Regions from separate parts of the Pseudomonas graminis genome, predicted to be linked through region 4. Evidence: predicted binding sites of a transcription regulator. Region 4 holds the regulator's gene; each other region holds the start of a gene.

Region 1 (3,563 bases), 980 kb from region 4:
CACAATCCCCATTTCCATCGAATGCCTGCCTGGCGAAACAATGAAATGATTCAAGCTGTTGGCCTGATTTCCGTCGAGACGTCTTGCGATCATGTCGTCTCCTGCGTGGGCCTCAATGTCGACGATGGACCTTCCCAGGTTCAGCGCGCGGTGTTCCAGTGGTACAGCCGGCTATCGCCGCGACAGACAATAAGGCTGTCGCAAAAGTACGTAATTTCATGAGGTGCCCGTTCATTAATTGGTTAATGTCTTTAACTATTTAACGCGCACAACGCTTCGCCCGCGGCGCTCGACATGACGGCAGGCGCCGTCACTCAAGAATCGCAACGTGAGTGCTTTCGTTATAAAAACGATATCCACCAGTGGGCCGTCAAAAAGCGCAGCCGTTTGAGAAAAATCGTCTGACGTTATTGTTTTGAAAAAGTGATGCGTACTGCATCGCTGCCAAAGACGCGGGCCAGTTCGGCGGCATTGTCGATGCGGCCCAAACGAGTGTAGGAATAGGGCGATGAGAAAGTAGCGTAGAACGCGACCAGCGTGCGTGACCCGTACAGCATCAGATCGCCGCTGTGGATCGTGCCGGGGCGAATCGTACTTGTCGGCAGCGATGTCGGCAGTTCGGCGTGCTTCTCGTTGTTGTTCAGGTCAGGCATGTCGATGGAGAGTGGGAGCAGGGCGGCAAATGCCCGTGCCGCTTGTGTATCCGCCAGGGTGATCGCGAAGCGCGTGTCGCGAACCGTCATCCAGATACGGGATTCCGGAAGCTGCACGGTGGCTGACGTGGCCGCGGGAGCAGAGCCCACGGGGGTCGCAGGCGAGGCATTGCTTTCGCTCAACGCTGTCAGGCCTAACAGAAGTCCGAAGGCCCGCGTCAGTCCCCTTGCGCCCCCGACATGAGTTTGGGTGAATAGGGCGAATCGTTTGTCGCGCATCCTGTGGGCACCTTATGCAGTGGGGTGATTCGGAGAAAGTTAATCAGCCGTGATGGAGTAAGTGGTCAGCAATCTCATCGCTTTCGCGTCCAATCCCCATCGGATACCTGCTGTCACAACACTGTACGTCGGGGTATTGGCCCGAACCATACGGCTCTCCAGAATGCTTTTATGAACAAACTTCACCAATGCCGGAAAGTTGCAGGGCAGGGCTCGTCAGTTGCCCGGAGAAGCGCGTTTCAATCTCCAGACTTTTATATAAGTCTTAATCAGGATGTTGACGATGGTCGATCTTTGCCGGGCCCTCATCCCATCATCCTGCCAATGCGATAGCAGGGAGTTCGGACACTCTGCGCATCGTGCCGCAACAAAAAAGTCTACGATTTTGCACGTTGGAATTACTCTCAATCGGGTCATCGCGGCCGGCGGTTACAAGGAGCGCAGGCATCTTCAGCGTCACGCGACGGTCATAAACCGGACGGAAGGCAGAGGGGGATGACTCAAGTTGTGACGCACTGGGCAGATAACCGTGATGTCAGTTACATACGCAAGTTTGTTCAAGGATCGAACCCATGACCCAGCGTCAATCCATTCGCATTGCCCCTTCCGCTCATCCGCGTGTTCTCTGGTTCGCTTTGATTCCGGTCGTGCCTGCCGTTGCATGGATACTCGCCCAGTCAACCTCTCTCCCCAACCTCATCGCGTGCGCAGCGCTGGTTTTGATCGGCCTCGGCGCAGGTGCCTGGAGTGCCGGTTCCCAGCGTAACGTGGTGCTGCGAGCCACGGCTCGGGCGCAGGCGGAGCAGTCAGAGGCGGACGCGGCGAGCAACGGCATGACCTCGGGCGTACAACTCAATGAGGTGTTGCTGGGCGCCATGCCGATCTGGGCCCGGCAGGTGGAAAGCTCTCGGTATCAGACCGAAGAAGCGATTGTGAATCTGACCAACCGGTTCATCGGGATCGCCGCGCGATTGCAGGAAACGGTTCACGCGTCCCAGCGCGCTGCCGGCGAACTCGACGGGCAAACGGCAGACGGGGCGCTTGAAGTGCTGTCACTCAGCGAAAGCGATTTAAGCCAGGTGATCAACTCACTCAAGGCCGCTCAGACCAGCCGTGACCAGACCCTGGCCCAGGTGCGCGGCCTTACCGCTTATACCGGCGAACTGCGCACCATGGCCGCGGACGTAGCGGCGATCGCCGCGCAAACAAACCTCCTGGCCCTCAACGCAGCCATTGAAGCGGCGCGTGCCGGTGAAGCCGGTCGCGGCTTTGCCGTGGTGGCCGACGCAGTGCGCAGCCTGTCGAGCAAATCCAGTGAAACCGGCCAGCAGATGTCGGCCAAGGTCGACATCATTAATAACGGCATCACGCAGTTAGTGCACGCCGCATCGAGCAGCGCCGATCAGGACAGCCAATCGGTGGCCGCGTCAGAAAACAGCATTCAAGTCGTGCTCGAGCGTTTTCATAACATCACCGGGCGCCTGGCCGAATCGGCGGACCTGCTCAAGCAGGAAAGCCGGGGCATTGGCGATGAGATGACGGAGGTGCTGGTCGACCTGCAATTCCAGGACCGTGTGAGCCAGATCCTCAGCCACGTGCGGGACAACATGGAAGATTTGCATGGCCACCTGCTCCAGGCGAACGAGACCCCGGATCAGGCGACGTCCCTTGATGCCCGCCAATGGCTGGCGCGCATGGACGCCACCTACGCCACCGACGAGCAGCGTCGCACCCATCGTGGCGAGACGCCCGTGCAGCAGAACTCTCAAGACATCACCTTCTTTTAGGAGCTCATCATGGCGAAGAATGTATTAGTGGTCGACGACTCCAGCAGCGTGCGGCAAGTGGTAGGCATTGCCTTGAAAAGCGCAGGTTACGACGTGATCGAGGCGTGCGACGGCAAGGATGCGCTGGGCAAGCTCACCGGGCAGAAAGTGCACCTGATCATCAGCGACGTGAACATGCCCAACATGGACGGCATCACCTTCGTCAAGGAGGTCAAGAAACTGGCCAGCTACAGGTTCACGCCGATCATCATGCTGACCACCGAGTCCCAGGAGTCGAAGAAGGCCGAGGGGCAGGCGGCGGGCGCCAAAGCGTGGGTGGTGAAGCCGTTTCAGCCCGCACAGATGCTGGCAGCCGTGTCGAAGCTGATCCTGCCCTGAATCCTTGCGCGGAGGAGGCTGCGATGCCGATCACCCTCGAAACACTCGACGACAGCACCTGCGTCAGCATTGACGGAGAGCTGACGATCTACACCGTAGCCGAGCTGGCGGGCGCGCTGTTGCCGCAGATGGGCGGCGCGGCGCGCCTGATGCTGGACCTCTCGCAGGTCACAGAAATGGATGGCGCGGGGCTGCAGTTGCTCGCGGTCATCCAGCGTGAAGCCGAGAACGCTGGCACCGCCTTAAGTGTCACCGGCCAGAGCCTGGCGGTCACGCAGGCCCTTGAGCTGTGTCGCAAAGCGGCCTCATAGCCAGGCCGCCGCCGCGCCAACCCCAGCCACGTTCATTGCACGTTCATTGATAGACAAGGAAGGTCCAGGTGAGCATCAATCTCGACCAGGCATTGCAGACATTCATCGTCGAGGCCCACGAACTGTTGCAGGTCATGGAGCAATCCCTGCTGCAA
Region 2 (3,563 bases), 2.2 Mb from region 4:
TGGCGTGGAATGACACGGCCAGTCGCGACAGCGCCTGACTCGACGCGCTGGTCTGGTTGGCACCCGCGGCGGTCTGCGTCGACAGGTCCTGGATGTTCACCAGATTGCGGTCTACTTCGCGAGCCACTTGCGCCTGCTCTTCCGCGGCGCTGGCGATGACCAGGTTGCGTTCGTTCATCTGGCTGACGCCTTCGCTGATGCGTTCCAGTGCGCGGCCGGCCTCGGTCGCCAGCGACTGAGTGTGCACGGCGATTGCCTGACTCTTGCCCATGGCCTGTACGGCTTCGTCGGCGCCATTGCGCACCTTGGTGATCATCGACTCGATTTCGCCGGTGGAGGTCTGAGTGCGGTGGGCGAGGGCACGTACTTCGTCCGCCACCACCGCAAAGCCTCGGCCCTGCTCGCCGGCGCGGGCGGCTTCGATGGCGGCATTGAGCGCCAGCAGGTTGGTCTGCTCGGCGATCCCGCGGATCACGTCGAGCACTTTTGTGATGTCGCGGATCTGCCCGGCCAGCGCTTCGACGCGTTGGGTCGAGTCGGTGATTTCCACGGTCATGGTGTTCATCGCGGTGACAGCCTGTTGCACTTGTTGCTGGCCCTTGATGGCATCTTCGGAGGTCTGCGCAGACACCTGCGACGCGCTGGCGGCGTTGCGCGCCACTTCTTCCACCGCAGCGGTCATCTCGTTGACGGCCGTGGCGGCTTGCTGGATTTCATCGTTCTGACGCATGAGCCCGCGGGTGCTGTCGTCAGTGACCATGGTCAGTTCTTCAGCGGCGGACGCCAGTTGGTCCGACGCGGTGGCGATCTGCTGAACCGTGCCTTTGAGGCTGCCCTGCATGTTGGACAGCGCCTTGAGCAACTGACCGGTTTCATCCTGGCCGCCACCCTGGATGGACTGACTCAAATCACCCGCCGCCACCCGGGTGGCGCTGGCCACCGATTGGTAAATAGGCCGGGTGATCATTCGCGTGACGATCAGCCCCAACGTGATTGCGCACACCACCGCGATCAACGAACCGATGATCAGCGTCCAAGTGACCTGCTTGTCCGTTTCAACCCCCGCCTGTGCCTGTTCGTTGGCCTGACGCATGTTGGATTCGATCATGAGTTTCAGTTCACCCATGGTCTTGCGATAGCTGGGCGTCACGCTGGTGGCCGCCAGTTTGCTGGCTTGCTCCAGGTCGCCGCTCTGCGCCACAGACAGCGCATTGAGGGCGGCGCTGATGTAAGCGGCCCAGTCGCGTTCGAAGTCATCGCCTGCGGCTTTTTCATCCGGATCAAGCGGCGTTGAGCGATAGGCCTTGAAGTCGGTCTCGGCCTGGGCCTGATTTTCTTTCAGTGACTGGATCGCCGCGTTGATGTCGTCCGGGTTGGCCTTGAGGGCGCTCAGTCCGATGGCCTTGAAAAAGTCGCGGTTGGTGGCGATGACGTTGGCCTTCACCGAATCGACTTTGGCGATCGATACCAGATTGTCGCTTACCGTGTTTTCAAACAGCTCGTAAAGCCGCGAGATACCGCTCTGACCCAGCACGCCCACGACCACGGTGATCAGCGCACACAGGCAGAAAGCCGAAAGGAGCTTGGTCTTCAATTTCAGGTCGGTCAGCCAGGACATGGGGTGCACTCGAAGGGAATGGGTTGTTGCTGTTGGCTACGCGTTGCATGACTGGATATCGGCGGCACGCTCAAGGACTTTACCCGGCCGTGTACGCCTCTTTCGGCGTCGATGCCCCGTCAACCCGGCGCACGCCTCGTCACTTTTCCCGTGCGGCGTGCCTAAGCTTTGCCCTGCAGCCGCCGATAACTCGGACAAGCGGCGTCATGCCGCAACTCTATTGGCCGTCTCTGCCCGGACGTTGGGAACGAGACCGCCGCCCTTGCAAGTGCCTCAGGGCCGACTATTTATCCGGTGACAGGAATCTCGATGCTGGCGTGGAACCAAAAAACCTTTCTGATCGTCGACGATTTTTCCGACTTCCGCAGTTCGGTCCGCTCGATGCTGCGCGAGCTGGGCGTCAGGGCAGTGGACACTGCCGACACCGGCGAAGAGGCGCTGAAGATGTGCGCGCAGAAGCGCTACGACTTCATCCTCCACGACTTCAATTTGGGCGATGGCAAGAAAAACGGCCAGCAGGTGCTTGAAGACCTGATGACCGATCGGCTGATCAGCCATGAAAGCGTGTTCGTCATGGTCACCGCTGAAAACAGCCAGGCGATGGTGATGAGCGCCCTGGAGTGGGAGCCCGATGCGTACCTCACCAAGCCGTTCAACCGCGCGAGCCTGGCTCAGCGTCTGGAGAAGATCGTCCAGCGCAAGACCCTGCTCAAACCGATCCTGCAAGCGCTCGATCGCAGCAACCCCACCGAAGTGCTGGCGGCCTGCCTCGCGCTGACCAAACAGGACCCCCGTTTTGCGCCGCTGTGCCTGCGCTACAAGGCCGACGCACTGCGTGACCTCAACCAGCACGAGCCGCTGGAAGCCTTTCTCAAGTCGATCCTCGCGGACCGCCCGCAACCCTGGGCGTATGCGGCATTGGGCAGGCTGCTGTTCAAGCGCGGCCGCAATGCCGAAGCGCAAGCCGTGTACGAAGAAGCGATTCGCGCCTTCAACGCCATGCCAGTGTTGTACGACGGGCTGGCCGATGTGTTGGTGGCCAGCGGCGACAACAAGCGCGCCCAGAAGATGCTGGAAGAGGCGGTGCGCTTGTCGCCCTACGCCGTTCGCCGTCAGCGTTTGCTGGGCAAGCTGGCGCTGGAAAATGAGGACTTCGACGGTGCGTCCAAAGCGTATCGTCAGGCCGTTTCCCAGGGCCAGTTTTCTCGCTTCAAGGACCCGGAAACCAACCTGGGTTTTGCTCAGGCATTGATCAGCCGTGGCGGCGAGCGCGGACTGGATGCGCGCACTCGTGTGGAGATCAACCAGACCCTGACCGAAGTCGCCAAAGAGAACGGCAACGATGCCGGCCTGCAGGTGCGCGCGCGTCTGATGAAAGCCACCAGCGTCGCGTCTTCCGATCCGGACATGGCCGCCAAGCTGACCGAGCAGGCGATGGAGCGGCTTGAGGGCATGGAGCAGTTTCTCAGCGCCGATGCGGCGCTGGCAGTGGCGTCGCAGCTCAAGGCCCTCGGCCAGGAAAACGCCGGCGCGGGCATTCTGAAAAGCTGTGCCGAGATTTACGGCGACGATCCGGTGGTCATGCAGAACATCGCGAAGCAGACCGACGATCCCGAGATTCTCGGTGCGGGCAAAGCGGCTATCGACTTCAACGTTCAGGGCATTCGCTGCTACCGCGCCGGCAAGCTCGGCGAGGCGCAGGATCTATTCCGCCAGGGCCTGGCCCTGCAACCGAAGAACATCAGTATCGCCCTGAACATGGCGCAGTCGCTGCTGCACATGGGCGTTCAGAACCTCGACGCGGCGAGCTTGGCGGAATGCCAGAACAGTCTCAAGATGGTCGGCAAGATGCCAGAGACCGACCCGCGCTTCGAGCGCTTCCAGAAACTGCGGCTGAGGGCTTTCGGCGAATGAAAGATCAGGATCTCGGGCTCGACTTCTCTAT
Region 3 (3,563 bases), 2.4 Mb from region 4:
ACAGGCGCTGGCGAAGCGGCTCCCGGTGCATCAGGCGTTTGCGGTGCTTCACCTGAATTCTGCGCACCCTCGATACGCTGCTGCGCTTTCTTGGTCATCACCACAATGTCGATGCGACGATTGATCGGATTTTGCGGGTGCTCCTTGTCATACAGTGCCGAAGACGCATAACCCACTACGCGCGCCACCTGCTGATCCGGATACCCTCCCGCGAGCAACGCCCGGCGAGCGGCGTTCGCTCGACCCGACGACAGCTCCCAGTTGCCGAAGCCGTTGTTGCCGACAAAAGGCGTCGCGTCGGTGTGGCCACTGACGCTGACTTTGTTCGGCACCGCTTTGATGGTGTCGGCCATGGCCAGCAAGATGTCTTCAAAATACGGTTTGAGCTTCGCACTGCCGATGTCGAACATCGGGCGGTTTTCGGCGTCCGTGATCTGAATACGCAAGCCGTCCTGAGTGATCTCTAACAGAATCTGGTCCTTGAACTTCGCCAGTTGCGGATTCTCGTTGATCTTGGTCTGCAACTCTTGCAACAGCATCTCCAGACGGTCCTGCTCGACCTGCTCGGCGGCGGCGTCCTGTTGATCAGCGTCGACCGGCACGCGATCCGGCGCAGGCGTGGATTTCACCTCCGGGTTCAGCGTCTGGTCAGGGGACATTTCCGGCGACCCCCCCAGATCAATCACATAGGGCGAGCCACTGTCGGAAAACCCTACAGGGTCTTTGAAGTAACCGGCGATGGCGATCAATTGTTCCGGCGTGGCCGACGACATCAGCCACAGCACCAGGAAGAACGCCATCATCGCCGTCGCGAAGTCGGCAAATGCGATTTTCCAGGCGCCGCCGTGATGCCCCCCGCCGTAGCGCTTTACGCGCTTGATGATGATCGGCTGATTATTTTCCATGGATCAACGACCGCGAACAGCTTGTTCCAGCTCGCTGAAGCTGGGGCGATGGGCCGGATAGAGCACCTTGCGACCAAACTCCACGGCCAGCGAAGGCGGCACACCGGACGCCGACGCTACGAGCGACGCCTTGATCGATTCATAGACGTTCATTTCTTCCTTGGCATCGTGGGCCAGGGAAGTGGCCAACGGGCCAAAGAAACCGTACGCCGCGAGAATACCGAAGAACGTACCTACCAGCGCCGCACCAACGTGCATGCCGATCGCTGCCTTGTCGCCGGACCCCAGAGACGCCATGGTCACGACGATACCCAATACTGCAGCAACGATACCGAAGCCTGGCATGGCATCGGCGACACCGGTCACTGCGTGGGAAGGATGCTCGAGCTCTTCTTTCATGCTCAGCAATTCCATGTCGAACAAACCTTCCAGCTCGTGGGGCGCCATGTTGCCGGAGGACATGATGCGCAGGTAATCGCAGATAAAGGCGATCATGCGGGTATCTTTGAGCACGCCAGGGTATTTAGCGAAGATCGGGCTGTTCTCGGGCTCTTCGATGTCGCCTTCGATGGCCATCATGCCTTCGCGACGGCTTTTGTTGAGGATCTCGTAGACCAGGCCCAGCACTTCGAGGTAGTAGCCATGGGTGAACCGGGTGCTGAACATCTTCAAAGACTTCTTGATGACCAGCATGGTCATATAGCCCGGGTTGGCTTGCAGGAATGCACCCAGCGCCGCACCGCCGATGATCATGACCTCGAAAGGCTGGATCAACGCAGCGATCTGACCGTGGGACAGTACGTATCCGCCGAGAACGCTCGCGAAAACGACGATGATGCCGATAATTTTTGCCATAGGTAGAAAATACTTACTGAGTCGGGTTCATGGTCATTGTGCGAGAAGCGCTTGAAACTCTTGTCCTGCTTATCGGCATGAATGCGCCAGACTATAGTCAGATCATAGGAAAATGCTGATCGATGCATGGCGCAGGACGTGGCGTCCATGAGGGCCAGCATGATGCCAGTACCCGACATTGACCAAAACCTCCCAGCCGTACGGGTGTTGTGAATGCAATCAGATAAAGCTTCTTCGCTCCCTGTTCCGCGCACCCTCGATACCTGGATAAAGCAGCTCGACGGCATCGCCTTGCCGGTGCCCGCCGTGGCATATAAACGCGTGCAGGCGGCCTTGACCGATAGCCGCCGCTCGCTGCGCGATATCGCCGACCTCATGCAGGACAGCCCGGCGCTGGTGCTCAATGTATTGCGCGAAGCCAACTTGAACAGCCCCGCCACCGCTCAGCCTGCGGAGAGTCTGGAAGTCGCCATCAACCGCCTGGGTCTGGCGCGTACCGAGGCGCTGCTGGCGCGGTTGCCGAGTGTCGATGCACGGGATATCCCCATGGCGCTGCGCCAGATACAGCTGATCAGTCAGCACGCCATGCAACAGGCTTACGGCCTGTTCGCCAATCAACTGGCCCGGCTGTGGCAGGACATCCATCTGGGCAGCCTGCTGTTTCTCTCGCCCCTCTGGCCGTTGGCGCTGGCCCACCCCAAACTGCTGGAAGAATGGGAATTGCGGGTTATCCACAAGGGCGAATCTGCCAAGACCGTGGAGCAGGCACTGTTTGGCGTGCGGCTGGTGCGTTTGTGTCAGGGGCTGGCACAGCATTGGCGCCTGCAGGTCTGGGTGACCCAGGGTTACGAACTGCTGACCTCACAGCAACGCAATCTGGTAAGCGTGCTGCGCATTGCCCACAGCAACGCCGACCCGCTCAGACAGCAACAGCAACTCGACGCCGACCTCCCGCTGCGCCGCTGGCTGAACCAGCCCGCCAATACAATTCTGCTGGCCAACGGGCTCGCGCTGTCGGCGCACCAGGCGTGGGACACGCCGCACAGTCTGCGCTGGCAGCTATTGACCAGCCTGTACCTGCAGCAGCCACTCGACGAGCTTCAGCAGCAGGTTCATCAGAACGCGGCGGCCAGCGCTCGCCAGCATTCCGGCCCGGATATCTGGCACCCGGCCCAGGCGTTGCTCTGGCCCTGGAATAGCCGTCGGGTTCATAAAGGCCTGCTGCCCGCCCCGCCGCCATCGCCCGATGCCTTGCAGCTGTGGCGCAAACACTGCGCCGATCTGCTGAAAGAACCCGGCATTTTTATCAATGCGATGCACCTGACCACCTGCGCCCGGGATGCGCTGGTGGCGGCAGGCATGCAGCGGGTGGTGCTGTTGATGACCGATCGCAAGACCGACAGCCTGCGCGTGCATCAGATCGCGGGTGTAGACAAGTCGGCTGCTGCGCTGCTGGTCCCCTACAAGGACAGCACTGTGTTGCAACGTCTGTTAGCCCAGCCAACGCAGTTGCGTCTGACGCCGGCCAACAACGCCCAGTTTTCTGCGTTACTCCCGGCGCAACTGCGCAATTTGTTCAGCGGCGAAAACCTGCTGATTCGCTCACTCGCCAGCAATGGCCGCGTGGTGATGATGGTGATGGCCGATCAGGGCGGCGGACCGTTTTCCGAAGTTTCCGTCCAGGCTTTCGGCAAAACCGGTCAGTGCATCGAGAAAGCCCTCACCACCTTTAGCCATCGCAATGGCTGACGGCTGAGCTACAATTCGCAACCTTTTCGCGATCCGGAGACGCTAGATGTCTGC
Region 4 (3,563 bases):
TGGGCGACCGCGCCTACGAAGCGATGCGCTCCGAATTGAACGGCCTGCGCGAATTGCTGGAAGTCCAGCTGGGCTCGCTGGCCTGGAACCAGCTGCAAGGCAGCCGTCCACAGCAGGCCAACCTGTGGCGCCGTCTGCAACGCGTCGGCCTCTCCGGCCCGCTGTCCCGCGATCTGCTGGCGATGGTGCCGGACTCGAACGATCAGGCCCACACCTGGCGCATGCTGCTGGCCCATCTGGCCCGCATGATTGCCACGCCCGATGTGGAGCCACTGGAAGAGGGCGGTGTGATTGCCATGGTCGGCCCTGCCGGCATGGGCAAAACCACCACGCTGGCTAAACTGGCAGCCCGATATGTGTTGAAATACGGCGCGCAAAATATCGCGCTGGTGAGCATGGACAGTTTCCGCATTGGCGCTCAGGAACAGCTGAAAACCCTGGGCCGGATCCTCAATGTACCGGTTACCCACGTCGACCCGGGCCAGTCCCTGGCTCAGGCGCTGGAGCCGCTGTTGCGCAAGCGCGTGGTCTTGATCGACACCGCCGGCCTGCAAGCCAGCGATCCGGCCCTGCGTCTGCAACTGGAAACCCTCGCCGGCCGTGGCATCAAGGCGCGCAACTACCTTGTGCTGGCGACAACCAGCCAGAAGCAGGTGCTGTCAGCGGCTTACCACAGTTATAAACGTTGCGGCCTGGCCGGGTGCATCCTGACCAAGCTCGACGAAACGGCCAACCTGGGCGAAGTGCTCAGCCTGGCCGTGACACACGAACTGCCTGTGGCCTATCTGACCGATGGCCCACGGATACCGGATGATCTGCATTTGCCGCGTCGGCACCAGTTGGTGAGCCGGGCTGTCAGTGTGCAGATGCAGGAGGAGCCAAGCGAGGAAGCGATGGCGGATATGTTTGCGGATCTTTATCACAGCACCGGCAAGCGCGCGGGCTAGGTGAAGAAAATGACAGTGGAATTTTCCTGCATCGATGGTCTGCCAGGCATTGTTCAGACACTGAACGTGCAGCCCGACATGTGGCTTAGGTCTAAGCAAGACAAGGTAAACAATTAACATGGGCAGCATGCATCCCGTACAGGTTATCGCGGTGACCGGTGGCAAAGGTGGCGTAGGCAAGACCAACGTTTCAGTGAATCTTTCACTGGCGCTGGCCGAGCTGGGACGTCGCGTCATGTTGCTGGACGCCGATCTGGGTCTGGCCAACGTCGACGTATTGTTGGGGCTGACCCCCAAACGCACCCTGGCTGACGTCATCGAAGGGCGGTGCGAGCTGCGCGATGTCCTGCTGCAGGGCCCGGGCGGCGTCCGCATCGTGCCGGCGGCGTCGGGCACCCAGAGCATGGTCCACCTGACCCCGGCGCAACATGCCGGGCTGATTCAGGCGTTCAGTGACATCGGCGACAACCTCGACGTGCTGGTCATCGATACCGCCGCCGGCATCGGCGAGTCGGTGGTGAGCTTCGTGCGCGCAGCCCAGGAAGTGCTGCTGGTGGTGTGCGACGAGCCCACGTCGATCACGGACGCCTACGCCCTGATCAAACTGCTCAACCGCGATTACGGCATGAACCGCTTCCGCGTCCTGGCCAACATGGCCCAGAGCCCGCAGGAAGGGCGCAACCTCTTCGCCAAGCTGACCAAGGTCACCGACCGCTTTCTCGACGTTGCCCTGCAGTATGTAGGCGCCGTGCCGTACGACGAATGCGTACGCAAGGCCGTGCAGAAACAGCGCGCCGTGTACGAAGCGTTTCCGCGTTCCAAATGTGCGCTGGCGTTCAAGGCCATCGCACAGAAAGTCGACACCTGGCCGCTGCCGGCGAACCCGCGCGGTCACCTGGAATTTTTCGTAGAACGCCTCGTGCATCAAACCAGCGCAGGGCCCGTCTCATGACAGCAAGTGGCTATCGCATGTACAGCAAATCGTCCAAAGACTCCCAGTATGAGCTGATCGAGCGTTATGCCCCGCTGGTCAAACGAATCGCCTACCACTTGCTGGCGCGTCTGCCGGCCAGCGTGCAGGTCGAGGATTTGATCCAGGCGGGCATGATTGGCTTGCTCGAGGTTTCGACCAAATACGACTCCACCAAAGGGGCCAGCTTCGAGACGTACGCGGGTATTCGTATCCGTGGCGCGATGCTCGACGAAGTGCGCAAGGGGGACTGGGCGCCGCGCTCGGTCCACCGCAATACGCGCATGGTCAGTGACGCGATTCGTGCAATCGAAGCAAAAACCGGCCGTGACGCTAAAGATCACGAGGTTGCTGCCGAACTTGAAATGAGTCTCGACGATTATTACGGGATTCTGAACGATACCCTGGGCAGCCGCCTGTTCAGTTTCGACGACCTGTTGCAGGACGGCGAACACGAAGGGCTGCACGAGGACGGCGCGAGCCAGTCCCTGGAACCGTCGCGGGATCTGGAAGACGAGCGCTTCCAGGCTGCGCTGGCCGAGGCCATTGCCAACTTGCCGGAACGTGAACGCCTGGTGTTGTCGCTGTACTACGACGAAGAGCTGAACCTCAAGGAAATCGGTGAGGTTCTGGGGGTCAGCGAGTCGCGGGTCAGCCAGCTGCACAGTCAATGCGCGGCGCGGTTGCGCGGTCGCCTTGGCGAGTGGCGCGCACGTTCCTGAATCAGGCGCGGGCCGCGAGGCCTGCGTGTTGCTTGTAAGACCGGCTGTGCAGGACGTGAGCGGAAGCAAAAGAGACACGGCAGGAGTCGGTCGAACCGGGTCGTGGATGATCCGGTTTCGCTGCGCTCGTCCCGGTCGATTCCACCCCTTTTCATGTTCGGCGCAGCCGGTATTGATTGAATGCGCGTTCAGGTGCTGAACGCGTTAAAGACTGCTTGGAGGTCGAATTGGACAAGAACATGAAAATCCTCATCGTTGATGACTTCTCAACGATGCGGCGGATCATAAAAAACCTGTTGCGTGACCTTGGGTTCACCAACACGGCCGAAGCAGATGACGGACTCACCGCATTGCCGATGCTGCAAAGCGGCGCCTTTGACTTCCTCGTCACTGACTGGAACATGCCGGGCATGTCCGGCATCGACCTGTTGCGGCAGGTGCGTGCCGACGAGCGTCTGCGCAGCCTGCCGGTGCTGATGGTCACTGCCGAAGCCAAGCGCGAGCAGATCATCGAAGCTGCTCAGGCCGGTGTGAACGGCTACGTGGTGAAGCCGTTCACCGCGCAAGTGCTCAAAGAGAAAATCGAAAAGATATTCGAGCGCGTCAATAGCTGATGTCCGCTGCGAGGGCGCTATGGATTCCAAAGATTCGACAATGGGTGACTTTGAGTCAACCCTGAAGAAACACGCACAAGAGCTGGTCGCGAGCCTTGAAAAAGGCAAGTTCGGCGACGCCGTGCAACTGATCCATGAGCTTAACCAGACCCGCGACCGTGGCCTGTATCAGGAAGTCGGCAAATTGACGCGCGAGCTGCACAGCGCGATCGTCAACTTCCAGATCGACCCGAACATGCCGCAGGCCGAGGAGGTCTCCCAGATCACCGACGCCACCGAGCGGCTGTCGTACGTGGTCAGGCTGACCGAA

The links. Region 4 encodes FliA, which starts transcription of late flagellar genes. Its sites were predicted from a motif close to CTAAAGTTTNNNNNNNNNNNGCCGNTAA; they were not measured.
Region 1: the regulator FliA is predicted to act here: its motif matches at 1,432-1,459, upstream of FX982_RS19800 (methyl-accepting chemotaxis protein).
Region 2: the regulator FliA is predicted to act here: its motif matches at 1,674-1,701, upstream of FX982_RS14085 (methyl-accepting chemotaxis protein).
Region 3: the regulator FliA is predicted to act here: its motif matches at 1,830-1,857, upstream of motA (flagellar motor stator protein MotA).

What each region holds. Positions count from the first base shown of each region.
Region 1 covers NZ_CP053746.1:4,390,637-4,394,199, reverse strand. Annotated here, with positions in the region: gene FX982_RS19810 (hypothetical protein) at 1-93, opposite strand, end outside; gene FX982_RS19805 (cyclophilin-like fold protein) at 408-932, opposite strand; gene FX982_RS19800 (methyl-accepting chemotaxis protein) at 1,505-2,719, shown strand; gene FX982_RS19795 (response regulator) at 2,729-3,097, shown strand; gene FX982_RS19790 (STAS domain-containing protein) at 3,121-3,408, shown strand; gene FX982_RS19785 (chemotaxis protein CheA) at 3,477-3,563, shown strand, end outside.
Region 2 covers NZ_CP053746.1:3,139,788-3,143,350, forward strand. Annotated here, with positions in the region: gene FX982_RS14085 (methyl-accepting chemotaxis protein) at 1-1,618, opposite strand, end outside; gene FX982_RS14090 (response regulator) at 1,928-3,532, shown strand; gene FX982_RS14095 (sensor histidine kinase) at 3,529-3,563, shown strand, end outside.
Region 3 covers NZ_CP053746.1:2,226,663-2,230,225, reverse strand. Annotated here, with positions in the region: gene motB (flagellar motor protein MotB) at 1-905, opposite strand, end outside; gene motA (flagellar motor stator protein MotA) at 909-1,760, opposite strand; gene FX982_RS10030 (HDOD domain-containing protein) at 1,974-3,509, shown strand; gene FX982_RS10025 (rhodanese-like domain-containing protein) at 3,556-3,563, shown strand, end outside.
Region 4 covers NZ_CP053746.1:5,368,179-5,371,741, reverse strand. Annotated here, with positions in the region: gene flhF (flagellar biosynthesis protein FlhF) at 1-947, shown strand, start outside; gene fleN (flagellar synthesis regulator FleN) at 1,066-1,899, shown strand; gene fliA (RNA polymerase sigma factor FliA) at 1,896-2,639, shown strand; gene FX982_RS23825 (chemotaxis response regulator CheY) at 2,879-3,253, shown strand; gene FX982_RS23820 (protein phosphatase CheZ) at 3,273-3,563, shown strand, end outside.